One region of the Rhizobium sp. SYY.PMSO genome, then DNA from elsewhere that is predicted to be linked to it. Evidence: predicted binding sites of a transcription regulator. Region 1 holds the regulator's gene; each other region holds the start of a gene.
What was found. The regulator PhoB, encoded in region 1, activates phosphate uptake and scavenging genes when phosphate is short. The targets are predictions, from matches to a motif close to TGTCATNNANCTGTCAT.

Region 1 (6,589 bases):
TTCCGGCGCTTGCACTGGTCTGCGTCTGGCTGATCGTCAGCCCGGAAATCATCGACCGCCTTGTCGTGAAGTCCTTTCCCGAGGAGGTGAAGTCCCTGCCGCCGGCCGAGCTTAATTTGAGCTATGGGATGGTGCGCAGCATTGCCCGCGGCATGCGCCTGCTCGGCAGCGGCGAGCTTGCCGAAGTGGCCGGCGGCACGGCCGACCTGCAATTGCTGCTGGCGCAAAAGGGCGTGCCGCTCGCCGTCCGCCCGACGGGCTACATGATCGATGCTGCCGACAGATATAACGACATGCGCGAAGTGAGCCGCATCGTGATGTCGGTGGCGGCGCTCGTCATATCGTTGTTGTGCGCAGCCTATGGCCTGCGTGTCATCGCTCCGCGGTTCCGCGCCCGCAACCGTGTCGAGCAGGTCATTCTCGGCGCTCTCATCGTCGCTTCGTCGATTGCGGTGCTGACGACAGTCGGGATCGTCGTTTCGATGCTTTCGGAAGCGGCGCGCTTCTTCAGCGTGGTCCCCGCCGGCGAGTTCTTTTTCGGCACCGTCTGGGACCCGCGCTTCGCCGCAGCCGGCGCTCAAACCTCCGGAACCTTCGGTCTCATCCCCCTGCTGGCCGGCACGATCTACATCGGCTTCGTCGCCATGCTCTTCGCCGTGCCCATCGGCTTGTTTGCCGCGATCTACATGGCCGAATATGCTTCCGCGCGCGTTCGCGCCATCGCCAAGCCGATGCTGGAGGTTCTCGCCGGTATTCCGACGATCGTCTATGGTTTCTTTGCTCTCGTCACCGTCGGGCCATTCCTCAGAGACCTATCGGCCGATATCGACGGCCTTCTGACCGGAAGCTATACCAGCTTCATCGAGGCGCAGAGCGTGCTGACGGCCGGCTTCGTCATGGGTGTCATGCTCATTCCTTACGTTTCCTCGCTGTCGGACGATATCATCATGGCCGTGCCACGCTCGCTTCGCGACGGCTCGCTCGGTCTCGGCGCCACGCGGTCCGAAACGGTCAAGCGCGTGCTGCTGCCGGCGGCCCTTCCCGGCATTGTCGGTGCGCTGCTCATGACGGCGTCGCGGGCGATCGGCGAAACCATGATCGTCGTGCTGGCCGCCGGCGTCGCCGCGCGCATGCAGTTCGATCCCTTCGAGCCGATGACGACCGTGACCGTCAAGATCGTCAATCAGCTGACCGGCGATCTCGAATTCACCTCGCCCCAGACGCTGGTGGCCTTTGCGCTCGGCATCACGCTGTTCTGCCTGACGCTGTGCCTGAACGTCTATGCCCTCTGCATCGTCCGCCGCTACAGGGAGCAATACGAATGAGCGGCATCGTATCCTCCCCGTCACGCAACATGCCGCGCGGCCTCATGCCGGGCGCGCCGGCGCGGCGCGATATCGGCATCAGGCGCCGTTATGCCGCCGAGCGCCGCTTTCGCGCCTACGGATTTACGGCCGTCATCTTCGGCCTTGTCTTTCTTGCCATCCTCGTCTCCACGGTCGTCCGCAACGGCTATTCCGCCTTCGTACAAACCTCGATCACCCTGCCGATCGAATTCACCGAGACGGTGATCGATCCGTCAGGCAAGCGCGCCGGCGATCCGAAGGTGCTGGTATCGGCCAATTACGCGGCACTGCTGCGCGATGCGCTGGTGAAAGCGCTGGAGATCGATCCCGGCAATCGTGCGCTTATTCGCGAGGCAACGGCCATGGTGTCGGACAGCGCCAGGATCGCGTTGCGCGACAAGGTCGCCGCCAACCCTTCGATCATCGGAACGACGCAGAACGTCACCTTCCTTGCCAGCGCCAACATCGACTCCGCCAACAAGGGGCAGATCGATCTGACCGTCGACGAAAAGGACCGCAAGGTATCCGACCGGCAGCTTGCCTGGATGAAGCGGCTTGGCGAAAGCGGCGCCCTGCACGAGGCGTTCAACAAGGGCCTCTTCCTGTCGGGCAATTCGAGCCGGCCCGAGGCCGCCGGCCTTGGCGTTGCACTGATCGGCTCGCTCTATCTGATGCTGACCGTGCTCGTGCTCGCCCTGCCGGTCGGCGTCGCCGCTTCGATCTACCTGGAGGAATTCGCGCCGAGGAACCGGCTGACGGATCTGATCGAGGTCAACATCAACAATCTCGCCGCCGTGCCGTCGATCGTCTACGGCCTGCTCGGCCTCTCGGTGTTCATCAACATGATGGGCCTGCCGCGCTCGGCATCGCTGGTCGGCGGGCTGGTGCTGAGCCTGATGACGCTGCCGATGATCATCATTGCCACGCGCTCGGCGTTGCGGGCCGTGCCGCCGTCGATCCGCAGCGCCGCGCTCGGCCTCGGTGCGTCGCGCATGCAGGTGGTGTTCCATCACGTCCTGCCGCTCGCCATGCCGGGCATCCTGACGGGCACCATCCTCGGGCTTGCCCATGCGCTCGGGGAGACGGCGCCGCTGCTTCTGATCGGCATGGTTGCCTTCGTCTCCAACTATCCGGCATCGCCCCTCGATCCTTCGACGGCGCTGCCGGTGCAGATCTACATGTGGGCGAGCGAGGCAGAGCGGGCCTTCGTCGAAAGAACCTCCGGGGCCATCATCGTCCTGCTCTTCTTCCTCGTCGCGATGAACATCGGCGCGATCCTGCTGCGCCGCCGTTTCGAACGGCGCTGGTAGGGGAGGGCCGGGAAATGAACATGATGACGGAAGCCGCGAGCGAAAGAGCATTGACCAGAAAGATGAAGACGATCCCTTACAAGATGATCGGCCAGGACGTTTCGGTCTTTTACGGCGACAAGCGCGCTCTCTTCGACGTCAATCTCAGGATCCGCGTCAATACGGTGACGGCGCTGATCGGCCCTTCCGGCTGCGGCAAGTCCACCTTCCTGCGCTGCCTCAACCGCATGAACGATACGATCGAGACCTGCCGCGTCACCGGCAGGATCACGCTCGACGATCAGGACGTCTACGACGACAGCATCGACGTGGTGGAACTGCGCGCCCGCGTCGGCATGGTCTTTCAAAAGCCCAACCCGTTTCCGAAGTCGATCTATGAGAATGTCGCCTACGGTCCGCGCATCCATGGCCTGCACGCATCCAAGGCCGATCTCGATCACATCGTCGAAACCAGCCTGCAGAAGGCGGGCCTCTGGGGCGAGGTGAAGGACAGGCTCCACGATGCCGGCACGAGCCTTTCGGGCGGCCAGCAGCAGCGCCTGTGCATCGCCCGCGCCGTTGCCGTCAGCCCGGAGGTCATCCTGATGGACGAGCCATGCTCGGCCCTCGATCCGATCGCAACCGCAAAGGTCGAAGATCTCATCCACGAGCTGCGGGAAAACTTCACGATCGTCATCGTGACGCATTCCATGCAGCAGGCAGCCCGCGTTTCGCAACGCACCGCAATGTTCCATCTCGGCCATCTGGTTGAGGAGAACGACACCGATAAAATGTTCACCAATCCCGACGATTACCGCACGCAGGATTACATCATGGGCCGTTTTGGTTGATGATGCTGCGCGCGCGGCTCCTTTCACACAGTTCACCTTGAGGATAGAAAAATGGTCTCCACCCACATTCTCTCTGCCTATGACGAAGACCTGAAGTTCCTGACGCGCCGCATTGCGGAAATGGGCGGCCTTGCCGAGCAGATGGTCAGCGACAGCGTACGCGCTTTGGTCAACAGCGACGCGGCCCTTGCCCAGAAGGTCATCTCCGACGATGTCATTCTCGACCATGCCGAACGCGAAATCGGCGATAAGGCGATCGTCACCATCGCGCGCCGTCAGCCGATGGCGGCCGACCTGCGCGAAATCATGGGCTCGATCCGCATCGCCTCCGATCTGGAGCGCGTCGGCGACCTTGGCAAGAACACGGCCAAGCGCGTCATCGCCGTGCAGGGCACCGGCGTTCCGCGCCGTCTCGCCCGCGGTATCGAGCATCTCTCCGAACTGGCACTGAGCCAGCTGAAGGAAGTTCTGGACGTCTATGCGACCCGTTCGCCGGACAAGGCCGTGTCGATCCGCGAACGCGACGAGGAAATCGACGCCATGTATACCTCGCTCTTCCGCGAGATGCTGACCTACATGATGGAAGATCCGCGCAACATCACCACCTGCACGCATCTTCTCTTCTGCGCGAAGAACATCGAGCGCATCGGCGACCATGCCACCAACATTGCCGAGACGATCTATTATATGGCGACCGGCGCCCAGCCCGAAGGCGAGCGGCCGAAGGACGACACGGCCAACACCGTCGGCGCGGTGACGGAATAATCTGGAAGCGAAGAAAGGAGACCACAGGCGCATGGTTCCGAGAGTTGCTGTTGTAGAAGACGAGGAAGCGCTCAGCGTTCTGCTGCGCTACAATCTCGAAGCCGAAGGCTTCGAGGTCGATACGATCCTCAGAGGCGATGAGGCAGAGCTGCGTCTCCAGGAGCGCATCCCCGATCTTCTGATCCTCGACTGGATGCTCCCCGGCGTGTCCGGCATCGAGCTCTGCCGCCGGCTGCGCATGCGGCCGGAGACGGAGCGGCTGCCGATCATCATGCTCACGGCCCGCGGCGAGGAGAGCGAGCGCGTGCGCGGCCTTTCCACCGGCGCGGACGATTACGTCGTCAAGCCGTTCTCGACGCCGGAGCTGATGGCCCGCGTCAAGGCGATGCTGCGGCGCGCCCGCCCGGAGGTCCTCTCCACGGTGCTGCGTTGCGGCGATATCGAGCTGGACCGCGAAACCCATCGCGTCCACCGCAAGAGCCGCGAAGTGCGGCTGGGGCCGACGGAGTTCCGCCTGCTGGAATTCCTGATGTCCTCGCCGGGCCGCGTCTTCTCGCGCTCGCAGCTGCTGGACGGCGTGTGGGGGCACGATATCTATGTCGACGAACGCACGGTCGACGTCCATGTCGGCCGCCTGCGCAAGGCGCTCAATTTTTCCAACATGCAGGATGTCATCCGCACCGTTCGCGGCGCGGGCTATTCCATGGAAGCCTGAGCGGCAAGGCTGCTCGGGCATCGACATCGACATGCGGCGGAAATAGAAAACGGGCCCCGAGGGGCCCGTTTCTCTTTGAATTTGCTTATAGCTTTCAGCCGTTGTTGCGCCGGCGATCATGCACTGGCTGGTAGGCCATGCGCTGGTGATAGGTGCAGTAAGGCGAGGAATCCGGGCTGTCGTTGCCGCAGAAGTGGAAATCGTCCTTCAGCGGATCGCCGACCGGCCACTTGCAGGTGCGCTCCGTCAGCTCCGTCAGGCCGAGGCGGCGGGAGATCGGAACGACGACGTTCGATGCCGGACGATATTGGATTTCGTTGACTGAATCGACCTCGACCTCTTCCTTCAGCATGGTTGCGCCCTGCTGGCGGGTAACCACGGTGCGGGTTGCCACGCGCGAGCCGAAGCTGGCAGGGCGCGGTGCCGTGGCGCTGCGCTTCGGGGTGCGCGCTGCAGTTGCCGTGCCACCGGCCTTTGCCCGGCCCGGGAGGTTCAGGCGATGTACCTTGCCGATGACGGCATTACGGCTCACGCCACCAAGCTGCGCCGCGATCTGGCTGGCGCTCAACCCTTCGGACCATAGCTTTTTCAGCTTCTCGACGCGTTCGTCTGTCCAATTCATGCCCTGTCTCCGCTGTCGCGTTTCCGATGGCAGAATCCCTCACCATTGCCTCGCATGGTAACAAGGCGCGAAACGCTCTAAAATTGTGGTGACTAGTTCCGCCGCATGCAGTCTAGCAATTGGTTTTTAACCTAGTGTGAGGCTGACTCCGTGACAAGAGTCGCGGGAATCTTGAGGAATCGATTTCTAGGTTTTCCCCAACTTGCTGTCCGGGCGTGGCATTTCTGCAATAGGCGCCGTCGAACCCATCTCTTTTGCCCGCAAGCGCTTTCTCGCACCTGCTAAAGCGCCAGTTTTGTTGACATCGCGGTGCAAAACATCAATAGTGCCCGAGCCGCCGCAAGGCGGCATTTTTGATTTTTTCGGACCCGTTTCATCAAACGGAAGCGATTGGTCCTTAAAGTTGTGATCGAGGAGACATGGCCATGGCCGAGACCACGCCGCTTTATGACACCTATATGCGTGCTCCGCTGCGGTTCGAGCGAGGCGAGGGCGTCTGGCTGATTACCGAAAACGGCGAGCGCTATCTCGATTTCGCAGCCGGCGTGGCGGTCAATTCGCTCGGTCATGCGCATCCTCACCTCGTCTCGGAACTGAAGGCGCAGGCCGACAAGGTCTGGCATCTCTCCAACCTCTACGAAGTGCCCGGCCAGGAGAAGCTGTCGAAGCGGCTGACGGAAGCGACCTTCGCCGACAAGGTGTTCTTCACCAACTCCGGCGCCGAGGCGCTGGAATGCGCCATCAAGACGGCGCGGCGCTATCATTTCGCCAAGGGGCATCCGGAAAAGTTCCACATCATCACCTTCGAAGGCGCCTTCCACGGCCGCACTATCGCGACCATCGCCGCCGGCGGTCAGGAAAAATACATCGAGGGCTTCGGTCCGAAGGCGCCGGGCTTCGATCAGGTGCCGTTCGGCGACCTCGATGCCGTGCGCGCAGCCATCACCGATGCGACGGCCGGAATCCTGGTCGAGCCGGTGCAGGGCGAAGGCGGCATTCGC
Region 2 (6,589 bases), on a different replicon from region 1:
GACAAGGCCATGGCCAAGATCCGCGATCTCACCATGCTGTCGGATATTCTGCCGACCGGCTTTCACGGTGCGGTCCGCGCGGGAGTCGGCGTGGGGTCCACCGTCTATGTCGCAGGTGCCGGCCCGGTCGGCCTGGCGGCTGCCGCCTCCGCCCGCATCCTGGGCGCTGCCGTCGTCATGATCGGCGACTTCAACAAGGACCGCCTCGCGCATGCAGCCAAAGTCGGTTTCGAACCTATCGATCTTTCCAAGAGCGATCGTCTCGGCGACATGATTGCGCAGGTTGTCGGCACCAACGAGGTGGACAGCGCAATCGATGCCGTGGGTTTCGAGGCGCGCGGTCATTCCGGCGGCGAGCAGCCGGCAATCGTGCTTAATCAGATGATGGAGATCACCCGCGCAGCAGGGTCGATCGGCATACCCGGATTGTACGTGACGGAAGATCCGGGCGCAGCGGATGCCGCGGCCCAGCATGGCAGCCTGTCTCTGCGCTTCGGTCTCGGCTGGGCGAAGGCGCAATCCTTCCATACCGGGCAGACACCGGTTTTGAAGTACAACCGGCAACTGATGCAGGCTATCCTGCATGACAGGCTACCGATCGCTGACATCGTCAACGCCAGGATCATTTCACTCGAAGATGCGGCGCAAGGCTATGAAAGCTTCGATCAAGGTGCGGCAACGAAGTTCGTTCTCGACCCGCATGGCGATCTGTTGAAGGCAGCATAGGGAGAAACGAACCTCACGCGATCGCAGATCGACGTTGAGGTGAGCATAGACCGGGAGCGGAATTACATATCTTCGCTCCCGGTATCGTTTGGGCAAACAGCGATGAGTTTGCCGGACAACAAAGAGGCGGCAAATGCAGATGCCGAAGTCAGATCAGTAGCACCGATCATGCAGATTCCGGCAGTGCCGTCGCTGATCGCAAGCAGATATCCGTGGAGGCAGTTGTCCGTCGACATTCGAGATCCTGATCGGAAATAAGGTTTCTCGGTTCAGCAGACGGCGCTGCCCTTCCTCATGATTTGAACCACAAATTTACATTCCCATGGCATCCCGGAGCGGCTACGGTACGGCCGGGAAGACGAATTATTACAGATAATAACGGATGGTGTTGCCATTATACATCTATCCTTTACATTTATACGGGCATCCCTATGGAGGAGCTCCGTCATCGCTTCCTGAGCAACGGCGGCCTGGCAAGGAACGCTAACCTGAAGAGAAAAGACAAATGGCAAACTTTCTTGATAAGTGGTCTTCGAAGAAGGCCGATAAGCCGAAGGCTGGTGCACGGAATGTCGTCGATACCTTTCGTGCAAGAGTAGCCGAACAGAAAGCATATCTGGAAGAGTATGAGCGCGATGCAGCCGGCTTCAAGAAGTGGCGCTCCACCTGGTTCCAGCGCGTCCCCGGCGGCTTTGGCGTCACCGTCGGTCGTGACTCCGTCAATGCCGGTCATGGGTTGAGCTATGTCGTCGTCGAAGCTGTCAAGGATGTGGCAGAGTTTCTCGACGATCTCGCCTATCATGCTGAGAATGATGTCGGCTTTCAGCAGGCTCTCGAGCAGAACCGCCGGCGTCGTGTCGCGCTTCTGAATGCGGCGAAGACCGGAGACGATACAGTTAGCTCGAAGAGCAAGGCGAAAGCCAAGCCTGCAGCAGCGAAGCCGGCAGCAGCCAAGTCCACCGCGGCCAAGTCTGCAGGCGGCAAGGCTGCGCCGAAGGCCACCCGGGCAAAGGCTGCTCCCGCAGCAACTCCGGCGCCGGCAGCCGCAGAAGCGGCAAAGCCGAAGCGCACCCGCAAGCCGAAGGCTGCAGACGCAGCTGAGTAAATACGATGAAGCCCGCTTCGGCGGGCTTCATTTCCTCATTGCTGAATGGTTGCAAGGGTCGCTTCACCAAACCTGTTTTTGGCAGTGCCCAGGTCGCGGCGAAGCAAACCGGATACGGTGAGACGCGAATTCGGCGTCAGCTACGCTGAAGCGAACGGATCGGAGCGGCATTTGCCGCTCCTTTCGGTCGATCTCACTTTTTCTCGCTATACGCCTTGATGGCGGAGGCAACTTCGCTCCGGGCTTTTTCCGCACTCTCGAAACCGCCGACCTCGACGATCTTGCGGGCATCGGGAAGCTGCTTGTAGACGCGGAAGAACGCCTGCAGACGGTCCTGCTCGACCTTGGGAAGATCGGAGATTTCCCTGATGCTGTCGTAGGTCGGGTCGATCTTCGTCGTCGGTACTGCGACGATCTTGTCGTCGACTTCGCCGCCATCGATCATCTTCAGCACGCCGATTGCCCGCACGCGAACGATAGCGCCCGGAACGATCGGTTCGCGCGTATAGACGATGGCGTCGAGCGGATCGCCGTCACCGCCGAGCGAACTGGTGATGGAACCATAGTTCGCCGGATAGGCGACCGGCATCGACTGGAACCGGTCGACGACGATATGACCGGTCTTGGCGTCGATCTCATATTTGGTGAAGCTGCCGGCCGGGATCTCGATAGCGGTGTAGAATTCCCGGCTTTCGTCCTTCGGCTGAGGATAGTCGATATAGGATACATAGTCGGCAGCCGAGGCAACGGTGCCGGACAGGATCGTCAGTGCAACGATGGAAATAAGCTTTTTCATACACGCCCCCGCGTCAAGGTTGAACAATATCGCCCTAATCAAGGGGTGTTACGGGCTTGTGACATATATCGATGAATGCACAGGGAATGGCCGGGCTTTCCCGCAGAGGGAGATCATCATCGGGAGCGATGAAGGCCGGCATTCACATCATGGGAGCCGGTCATTCAAAAGCCATAAAACTGACGAGGCTCGGTAGGGTAAGACGGATCGGCATGATCCATGCAGCCGCTGCCCGACTATTTTCGATGCGCTATCTCGTGCGTTGCAACGCACTCCTGTCGGCAGCGAGTTCAATCACAAGGACCTGATGAGAAGGTTCGCCGCGACCAAAGCATATCTGCGAGGTTCAATGCGATGTATTCCATTCAAGACCGTATTCCGGTTTCCATCGTTATTGCAAACTACAACTACGCACACTTCCTGAAGCGCAGCATCGACAGCGCACTGGAGCAAAGCTACGGCGACGCCGAAGTCATCGTTGTCGACGATGCATCGACGGATGCAACCGCCGACGTCGTTGCCTCCTATGGGTCGCGCATAAAGACATGCCTGCGAGAGGTGAATGGCGGGCATGCCGCCGCGTTCAACACAGGCTTTGCCGCCAGTCGCGGCAAGATCGTGCTGTTTCTCGATGCGGATGATTATCTCTATCCGAATGCTGTTTCGGAGGTTGTCGACGCGTGGGAAGAGAACACGGCACAGGTTCAGTTCCGGCTGCACATCGTCGATGAAGACATGCATGTAAGGGACGTCTTTCCGCCGGAGGAATTGCCGTTCGATTCCGGCGATGTCACCCCCCAATTGCTGCGAAAGGGTCGCTACCAGACGACGGTGACGAGCGGTCTGGCGTTCAGGCGCTCGGTACTGGACAAGGTCATGCCCGTTCCCGAGCAGGAGTTTCGGCAGGGCGCCGATGGATATCTTGCCACGGTGGCGCCCCTCTATGGCGAGGTGACGTCCATCGATGATTGCCTTGGTGCCTACCGCATTCATGGCGCCAATCATTCCGTCTTCGCCAAGAAACTCGGTCAGCGCGCGCGCTGGCGCATACAGCATGATTTCCGGCGGCTGGAGGCTTTGTCGGATCAGGCAACCGAGATCGGGCTGGACGTGCCCGGCGATGCCGGTCTGCACGATCCCGTGCATTTGGAGGAGCGCCTGGCGTCGCTTTGCATCGACAGGGAACGGCATCCGGTCTCCAGCGATTCCAGGCTCTCCCTTGCCGCCGCCGGAGCGGTCGCCAGCCTGGAGATGAATGCATCCGCAAGACGTCGCGCGATGCTGGCGGCCTGGTTTCTTTCCGTCGGCGTTCTTCCTCGCCGAATGGCGAAGGCGGTCTTATCCTGGAAGCTCGTTGCCTCGTCGAGGCCCCGGCTTCTGCTGCGCCTGTCGAAAACCATCCGCCATGCGATGGGTTAGCGCGTCGCAGGGAATTTATCCAAGGATTGCCGGATCCAGGAAACATGCGCAGCGGTTTTCCGTTCGGAATTGCGCAGCAATAAAAGGATAGAGCGTTTTCGCGATTCGAAGAAAGCCGAAGCGCTCTATTCGGATGTGCCGGATTTGTGCGGCGCGCGCAGCAATGCGTCAATCACGGCTCGATGATGGATGTTCCGCGCGAAACGGCTATCGGCGGCGAATTGCATCAACCCCGCGAAGGCATCCCTGGCCGAAGGTTTCCTGCCCTCGCCGCGAAGATAGGCGGTCAGGCGCCGGTAGCGGGCATTCGCCTTGATTTCGAGCGGATTGCCGGGCCCCATCTTCTTCAATGGCCACCATGACCAGCCGATGCCGTTTCTTTCCTGCAGCGCCACAGCGCGGGCATACCAATCGTTGTTGTTCTCGCCGGATTCGCCGTTCCATAGCGGCATGTCATATTGCTCGCGCAGCTTTAGAAAGGGCTCGATCGATTCCTGTGTCGTCGGCGTCCAGTATTTGTGAAAGCTGAGCGTCGTGTTGCGGTCCTCGATCGGCAGCACGCCGGCATAATTGTTGCCCCAGCAATTGCCTTCGATAATCAGCATGTGTTTGGTGTCGATGGCGCGCACGGCGCGGATGGTGCGCTGATAGATATCGCGCAGCGGCCGGTTTCCGGTTTCACGGCATCCGCCCTTGTCCTTCTCGTCCTGAAAGCCCCAATTCGGCTCGTTGAGCAGATCATAACCGGCGATGGTGGTCTCATTCCTGTAACGACGTGCGATCTCGCTCCAGAGCGCGATCATCGTGGCCTGGTCCTTTTTGCTATCCCAGAGCGAAGGCTCGTTCGGATCGCGGTCGGAGATGGCGATATCGTGCCCCTGGCCGCCGGGCGCTGCATGCAGATCGAGGATCAGCAGCATGTGATTGGCTTTCAGCCAGCCGATCAATGCATCGATCCGCCGGAAGCCTTCCTCGTTCCAGACGATATCCCCTGAACCATTCCTGTCGCGTCTGTCCTTGATGAACAGCTTCCAGTGCATCGGCAGGCGCACGCTGTTGAAGCCCCATCCGGCCATCGCGTCGATATCGGCCTTCGTTACGGCATTGTCCCGCCAGGACCGATAGAACCGGTCGGCCCTCTTCTTGCCGACGATCTCGGAAATGCGGTGGCGAATGACGTGCTGTGCCTTCAGGTTGGAAAGGCCCATCATGTAACCTTCCTGCACCATCCAGCCTCCGAGGCCAAGGCCGCGCAGGATCAGCGGATTACCGCTGCCATCGACGATCTGCTGGTGATCGGCGCGGACAAATCCCTCCGCATGCGCCGGCAGCCCGAATGAGGTCAGGCAGGCGACGGACAGGCTGGCGAGCAACAGCGGAAAGTGCCTCATGCATTTCCAGTCGCCCGAAACTTTGTCGCCATGTGGGCATGATGCTGCGTAGGCGCCTGAAATCGCGCGCTGCAATTTTTGCCGGCATGATCCTTTCGCCTTTACGCGTCGCGAACCTCAGGGAGTTCGCGTGGAGCGCGGACGAATGCGGCGACGCAGAGATCGATCGCCAAGGCGAGGACCATGGCGCCGGCGCCGATGAAGAAGAGCATGTAGTAGTTTCCGCCGGTTCGGGCAAAGACGAAGGACAATCCATAGGCGGCGGCTGCCTGGAACAGCGCAAAGAATACGGTCGCCAGGCTCCAGGCTGTTTTCTGTTGCGCCGGATGGTGCGGCAGCAGTTCCGCGATCCTGCCGAGCATCAGGGGAACCGTACCGGTCACGAATGCGCCGACGATCAGGCTCGAGACGATGAGCCAGGCTTGCCCGAGGCCGAAAGCGGGAATGGCGACGGCGGCAGCCTCGAGGAGAAATGCAAAGCGCAGCGCGGCGGCAAAGCCGGTGCGGTCCGCAAGATGACCGGCAAGGATCGGGCCGATCGTTGCGCCAAGGCCGAACAATACCCAGTATTCCGCACCGACCCGCAGGCCGCTTCCCAATCCGTGCGCGACGAAATCCACGAGGAAGATCATGTGAGGCACCCAGCCGGCGGCGTTCAGCGCGTATTCGACATAGAGTGCGCGCAGCGTCCAGCGTTTCGGCGCGTGCGCGGCATGCCGCGCCGGTGCCGAACGGCTTGCATTGTCATGTGGCCACCCGGTCCAGGCCATGGCCGTCAGCAGCAGCGACAGGATGCCGAGGCCAAGCCAGGTTTGGCGTAGCCCTTGTTGAAGCAGCAGGGGAACCAGCGTGCCCGACAGTGCAACGCCGGCGCCGATGCCCATGAAGATTACGCCGCTGGCAAGGCCCCGGCGGAGCGGCGGAACCAGCGGCAGGACGGTCGGCGCTGCCAATACCATCAAGGCGCCGCCGGCAAGGCCGGCCGCGAAACGCCACGCGAAGAACCATGGAAAGCCGATCGGGAAAGCGCAGGCGAAGAATGCCGCGGTTGCGGCCAGCATCATGATGCGAAGGGCGAGGACGGTGGAGATGCGCGCAGCGACCGGTCGCCCGAGCAAGGCGCCGGCCAGATAGCCGGAAAGGTTGGCCGCG
Region 3 (6,589 bases), on a different replicon from region 1:
GACGAGAAGGCGCCGCCCTCAAGGCTAAAGCTCTCTTTTCATGTCGATCATCTCCTTGCCCTTCACAACGGCATTCGCACATTCGTCGCCATCGTCATCGGATCGTGGTTCTGGATCGCGACGGCCTGGCCTTCCGGCCCCAGCTTCATCGTCATCCTGGGTGTCATCTGCGCCCTGTTCGCAACCCGGCCCAATCCGGTGGTCGGCGGGATGGGCTTCCTGAAAGGCGGTATGGTCGCGGTGCTTGCGGCCGCGATTTGCAATTTCGCCATCCTGCCGATGCTGTCGGACTTTACCGAACTGGCCGTTCTCATCGGCGTCATCATGTTTGCGACGGGCCTTGCCATGCGCAATGCCGGCACCGCCGCCCTGGCGACGAGCTTTGCCTTCCTGTTCCTGGATCTGGTCAGCCCGGACAATACCAGCCGCGCCGATGCGGCATCCTTTCTCAACGGCGCTCTGGCGCTGCTGCTTGGCGTCGGCGCAGGCGTCCTGGTCTTCACGCTTCTGTTTCCACCCAATCTGCCGGCAAAAAGGCAACGCCTACAGCGCGCTACGCGCCATGACCTCGCGGATATCGGCCAGACGCCTGCGCGCTGGACGAGAGACCATTGGCTCAGCAGGACGGTCGATCGCCTGGGCGGCCAGGCCGCAACGAACGCGGGCGTCTCGGAAAAGCAGGCTGAAGAGGACCTGCGCGGAATGCTCGCCGCCCTTACGATCGGCGAGGCGGCAATTACATTATCCGAGCTGGCACGCGAGCACCCTCGCCTCTCCAAACCGTTGAATGCCGTCCTGCGCCGGCTCGGCCGCAGCGATCCGCTGCGCCTGGCCACGGTTTCTCGCAACGCCGGCAACCATCTTGCCTATTGGATCAATGAGCCCGACGCACCGGCACGCCATATCCTCATCCGCGCCGCGACGCAGCTGGACGCCGTGGCCTCGGCCGCTGCGAACCATGCCGGTTATCTCAGGGGAAAGCGGGCCGCCTGAAGAGAATCATGCACTCTCTGTGTCAACGGCCGGACGAGGGCCGGCTGGCACACGCTTGCGCCGTACAGAACCGAGCACGATCTTCTGGACGCGGCTCGTCAGCGGCTTTTCGACGCCCCTGAACAGCGCCAGGGCAAATATGGCGGCGCCAAGCGTCGCGCATACAACGAACATGCCAAGAGGAAGACTGCCGCCGATCGTTTTCGCCCAGACGGCACGCATCGGCCGCAAGACGAAGGGATGGGAGAGATAGAGGCTATAAGAGGCGTCCCCCAAGGCCACGGCCCAAAGGACGATCCTCTTTTGGGGCAGGACGGGACCGATTGCAGCTGCCAGAACGAATAGTGCCGCGGGCATGCCGCTTCGCAGGAATTGCGGCAAGGCCGCATCGTTCCACGGCGTGGAAATGCGCACGAATCCCAGCAGGCCGATAGCCGTCAGCCCAAGCGCCGTCGCGCCGCCCATCCTGACGCCGCTGCGAAAGATCAAGGCGACATGAACGCCGAACAGAAACTCCAGAATGATCGGGTTCGTCCAGAAGGCGATCTGGACCCGGCCGGAATCGACGAGATTTCCGAGCAGCGCCATCCCGATCATGAGCACCGACAGCCAGATGATACCCGCCCTTATCGGCAACAGGAGCGCGGCTGCGAAGAACACGTAGAACAGCATTTCGTAGTTCAGCGTCCAGCCCAGCGCCAGCACCGGCCTGATCTCGTCCACACCGCGCCCGGACGGAATGAAGAAGTAGGACGCCAGAACATGCGAAAAGGAGCCGATGGGAACCGCAAGCAGTGACGGAGCCACGAGCGCACCCAGCAACATGACGCTCGTCAGCAGCCAATAAAGCGGGATCACACGCGCGCACCGCCGCAGGAAGAAGCGCAGCGGAGCGCCGCCCTTGCCGAATTCCGACGCCGCCGTATGGGTCATGATGAAGCCGGAAAGAACGAAGAATATGTCGACGCCGAAGCCGAGATTCCATGCGGAGCCATCGACCGCCGCGCGGCCCGTTACGCTGGCCAGTGCCTCGTTCTCGTGCAAGGCATGGGCGACGACGACGGACAATGCCGCAAGCGCGCGCAGCACCTGAAGGTTCAGGAGCAGGCGCGATGAATTGCCGGCATCCGTGCCCGCATTCCGGCCCTCGACCATGTCCCTGTAAAACCGCACCAGAAATCCCAGCAGAATTTTTCTTGGATCTCCATCTGGTATATCGAACGGTATAACAACTCGTCGCCGCGCGCATAAATCGCTCGCGCTGCTTTAAATCATAGTTAGTCTTGAGTTAAGCTTGCCGATGCCAAACGCTCGCCAGGATGCCGGCGCGTCATTCCGTCTCCGCAGGGAGCGCAACGCACCGGACCAATCCGTCAGCCCGCGTCGCCGCGCGCAAGCACATCCAGAAGCTGGCTGGTATTGTCGATCGAGAACTGAACGCGCTCGCCCGGCCACACCGACTCGGAATAGGAGATCGGGGTGCCTTTGAGATCGACGTCCACCTTTTTCAGCGCCACCACCGGCTGGGACATGGACTGGCTAAGCTGCTTCGCTTCCTCGCTCGTCGGCAGGCGGACGACGATGTCGGTGCGCAGGCGGATATAGTCGGGTATGCCGTATTCGGCCAGAATGACGGTCACGCTTCGCCCACTGCGCCGCGCCTCGTCGAAGCCCGGAAAACGACGCACGGGATAATAGGCGTGCGAATAGTTGATCGGCTCCTCGTCGGCGAAACCGCGCCTGACGATATGATAGACGGGTTCGCCATGCGGAAGCCGCAACGCTTCCGCGATCGCCTCGGACGCCGGAACCACCTCTTCATGGATGGCCTGTCCGAGCGGCTCCCTGCCCTGATCGAGAAGATTCTGGGAAAAGCGCGTGCGCTCAGACAAACGGTAGTCGAGACGGCTGTCCCGGACAAAGGTTCCGCGCCCCTGCTCGACCAGCACGAGACCGCGGCTCTCAAGGCGGGAGATGGCACGCCGGATGGTGTGGCGCCCGACGCCGAAACGCTCCATCAGATCGGTTTCCGTCGGAAGCTGTGCCTTGGGCGAGAGACGGCCGGTCAGAATATCCTCGGCAATATCGCTCTCGACCTGCTGCCATTGCCCGTGCGGCGACTTTTTCTCCATGCCTGCCTTCCGAATTCACCATGTCATTCGAATGTCATATATCGGCTACAGCATCGCTTTTCAATCTCCGAACAAGGATCGAGATCCAACAAACAGCAATAAAAGTCAATTTCATCCGCGTGTTCTGAAATTTGTCCGCCTTCCTCTTCACATGGATGTCACTTGTCGTCGTTAGATAAATATCCGGATGTTTTATTATTCATTCGGATAATGAGGATGAGATGGTAGGGTTTAATCGTCGTCAATTTATCGCGGGCACGACCGCAGTCATCGGCACATCGATCGCCATGGCCGGCAAGGCCCGGTCCGCCGATGCGGCCATCGAGATTTCAAGCACCTGGGGCGCCGACAAGCCGTTCCAGAAGGTTGTGGATGCCTTCAACGCCAGGCAGCTCGGCGTGACGGTGACAAACCGTTTCGACGGCGATTATGAAGCCGTGACCGCCAAGGCAGTCGCCAGCATCGCCGCAGGCCGCCCGCCGGCCATGATGGTCACCGGCTGGAAGTTCGGCTATTTCGCCAAGCGCACGCTCGGCGCCCGCGACCTGCGCGAGATCAATTCCGCAAAGGCCGAAGCAATCCTTGCCAACTTCCGCCCGTCCGTATTGCCGCTGGTCACCATCGATGGCGCGGTCATCGGTCTTCCCTGGGCCATGTCGACGCCGATCACCTATATCAACAGCGAGATCTGGAAAGCGGCCGGCCTCGATCCCAACCTGCCCGAAACGCCGGACACCAAATGGCTTTATGAGAGCGCACGCAAGCTCGATACCGCCTTGAAGGGCAAACACCCAACCTACCGCTCGCCAATCTCGCTCTCCAACAACGAATGGACGAGCCAATCCTTCATCCAGAATGCCGGCGGCTTCATCATCGATCCCGATGGCAAGCTGGCGCTCAACAGCCCCGAAGCCATCGCCGGCATGAGCGAATATTGCGCCCCCGCGCATGAGGGCCTGTGGCTGCCGGTCAGCGACAAGGAACAGACGGCGGCCTTCCAGTCCGGCGCGCTCGCGATCTGCACGACCAGCTCGACGGCCGCCGTTACCTTCCCGTTCGGTGCGGCCAAAGCCGTCACGACCAAGTTCCCGGGCATGCCGGGGCATGCGCGCAAGATGAACAGCGGCGGCAACTTCCTCGCCGTCTACACCCGCAACAAGGAACAGGCGGAAGCTTCGCTTGCCTTCTTAGAATTCTGCGCCTCGAAAGAAGGCCAGGCGCTCTGGTCGGAAACCGGCTATCTCAATACGTCGGTGCACGACATTCCGCTGATCAACGAATTCATGAAGCCGGCCGCCGCACAGCTTTCCGACGGCCTGACCGCCGAGACGATCTGGCCGGGCAAGCGTGGCCTCGAAGGCCAGACCGTATGGCGCAAGTGGGTTTCGCGCATGCTGCTCAAGGAAACGACCGTTGCCGATGGCATCAAGGGCGCGCACGACGAACTGGCAGGACTGATCCAGGCATAGGCTCCGCATCATGCCATTCCGTTTCAGATCACTGGCCCCATACCTGTTCGTGGGGCCGGCCGTTCTTTCCGTTGCGATATTCCTCTACGGCCCGCTGATCGCATCGATGCTGCTGTCGGTGGTCGACTGGAACCTGCTGTCGGCAGACATTCGCTTCGCCGGCGTCGACAACTACGCATCCATTTTCGACAATCCCGATTTCCGCATGGCCGCGTGGAACACGCTGCTTTACTGCGCCGTGCTCATCCCGGCCGAGATCGTCATCCCGTTGATCTTTGCCGTCATGCTGCATTCGGTGCGCAAAAATCCTCTACAGGGGCTTTATCGCGGCAGCCTGTTCCTGCCGACGATCGTGGCCTATTCGGTCGCGGGCGTTGCCTGGTCGTGGCTGTTCAACCCCGTCAACGGTCTGTTCAACGAAATCCTCGGCCATTTCGGTTTTCCGCCGTCGCGCTGGCACACGGACCCCAACCTTGCGCTCCTCTGCGTCAGCCTCGTGACCTTCTGGAAGACTTTCGGCCTCAACATGCTCCTATGGCTGGCAGCGCTGGCAAACCTGCCGCATCAACTGCGCGAGGCATCGCAACTCGACGGCGCCAGCGCGGCGCGGCATTTCTTCAACGTCAGCCTGCCGTTGATGACGCCGACCGCCTTCTTCATCAGCGTCACGACCTTCTTCCATATCCTGGACGATATCGTCGGCATCATCGACGTGCTCACCCATGGCGGGCCCGCGGGCAGAAGCTCGAGCCTGCTGTATTTCCTGTGGCAACAGGGCCTGCTGTTCTTTCAGTTCGGGCCGGCCAGCGCCGTCGCCGTCATCATCATCGTTCTCGTGCTTGCCATTACATGGCTGCAGTTCCGTGTCAGCGAAAAGCGGGTTCACTACAGATGAGCGATATTGGCCATAGGCTTCACAGGTTGCTGCTTCATGTCGTGCTTCTGGCAATCTGCATCGTCACCGTGTTTCCGCTGGTCTGGATGGTGTCGGCCGCCTTCACCCCCAATGACATGATCATGGCGAAGGCCCTGCGCTTCTGGCCGGAAAACCCGACGCTGTCGAATTTCACCGCCGCCGCAAGCCGCCATCCTATCTGGATGTGGCTATGGAACTCCATGCTCACCTCCACCCTCATCACGGTCGGAAAGCTCGTTCTTTCCGTACCCGCGGGTTTTGCCTTCGGGCGGCTGGAGTTTAAAGGGAAACAGGCACTGTTCTGGTTCGTCATCGCCACCATGTCCTTTCCGAACGTGCTGGCGATCATCCCGACCTATATCGCCGTGGTGAAGCTGCAGGCCTTCAACACCTACGGCGCGATGATCATCCCGTCGATCCCCTATATCGGCTTCTATGTCTTCTACATGCGGCAGGCGTTCCGGTCACTGCCGGCCTCGATATTCGAAGCGGCCCGCATCGATGGAAGCGGCCTCTGGCGGCAATTCATCGAGATCGGCGTTCCGAACGTCATTCCGGCGATATCGGCGCTTTCTGTCATTTCCTTCATGGGTGCCTGGAATATCTATCTGTGGGGCCAGCTCGTGCTCGATGACGCGTTCAAGAAAACGCTGACGACCGGCATCGCCTCCTTTGCCGATCTCGAAGGCGCCGATCGCGCCTGGGGGCCGCTCATGGCCACGAGTTTACTGTCGATCGTGCCCGTTCTTCTGATATTCCTGCTGGCGCAGCGTTTCATCGTAGATGCGCTCGCACCCGGCATTGACGACAGATAGGCAAAGCATGCCCCGTGTAATTGTAATCGGATCGGTCAATCACGACCGCATATGGCAACTGGACGCACCGCTGGTTTCGGGCGGACGGATACAATTTTCGTCCCGCACGACCCGGCTCGGCGGCGGCGCCTTTTATACCGGGCGGCAGCTGCTGGAATTGGGAGCCGATGTCGCCATCGTCTCGCGGCTGATGCAGGACGAGCAGGGAGAGGCAGCGCTTCAATCGCTCAGAGCATCCGGTTTCGACACCGGCTACATAACGAT

Region 2: the regulator PhoB is predicted to act here: its motif matches at 2,675-2,691, upstream of ACJJVH_RS21680 (inorganic diphosphatase).
Region 3: the regulator PhoB is predicted to act here: its motif matches at 3,147-3,163, upstream of phnF (phosphonate metabolism transcriptional regulator PhnF).

The regions. Positions count from the first base shown of each region.
Region 1 is NZ_CP177349.1:116,796-123,384, forward strand. Features, by position in the region: gene pstC (phosphate ABC transporter permease subunit PstC) at 1-1,325, shown strand, start outside; gene pstA (phosphate ABC transporter permease PstA) at 1,322-2,656, shown strand; gene pstB (phosphate ABC transporter ATP-binding protein PstB) at 2,671-3,486, shown strand; gene phoU (phosphate signaling complex protein PhoU) at 3,538-4,251, shown strand; gene phoB (phosphate regulon transcriptional regulator PhoB) at 4,283-4,966, shown strand; gene ACJJVH_RS00615 (GcrA family cell cycle regulator) at 5,061-5,588, opposite strand; gene ACJJVH_RS00620 (aspartate aminotransferase family protein) at 6,014-6,589, shown strand, end outside.
Region 2 is NZ_CP177350.1:706,271-712,859, forward strand. Features, by position in the region: gene fdhA (formaldehyde dehydrogenase, glutathione-independent) at 1-726, shown strand, start outside; gene ACJJVH_RS21670 (hypothetical protein) at 789-962, opposite strand; gene ACJJVH_RS21675 (hypothetical protein) at 1,232-1,831, shown strand; gene ACJJVH_RS21680 (inorganic diphosphatase) at 2,025-2,627, opposite strand; gene ACJJVH_RS21685 (glycosyltransferase) at 2,982-4,046, shown strand; gene ACJJVH_RS21690 (glycoside hydrolase family 5 protein) at 4,172-5,437, opposite strand; gene ACJJVH_RS21695 (YbfB/YjiJ family MFS transporter) at 5,539-6,589, opposite strand, start outside.
Region 3 is NZ_CP177350.1:651,083-657,671, reverse strand. Features, by position in the region: gene ACJJVH_RS21455 (FUSC family protein) at 1-993, shown strand, start outside; gene ACJJVH_RS21450 (acyltransferase family protein) at 1,000-2,166, opposite strand; gene phnF (phosphonate metabolism transcriptional regulator PhnF) at 2,367-3,125, opposite strand; gene ACJJVH_RS21440 (extracellular solute-binding protein) at 3,347-4,594, shown strand; gene ACJJVH_RS21435 (carbohydrate ABC transporter permease) at 4,605-5,489, shown strand; gene ACJJVH_RS21430 (carbohydrate ABC transporter permease) at 5,486-6,325, shown strand; gene ACJJVH_RS21425 (PfkB family carbohydrate kinase) at 6,333-6,589, shown strand, end outside.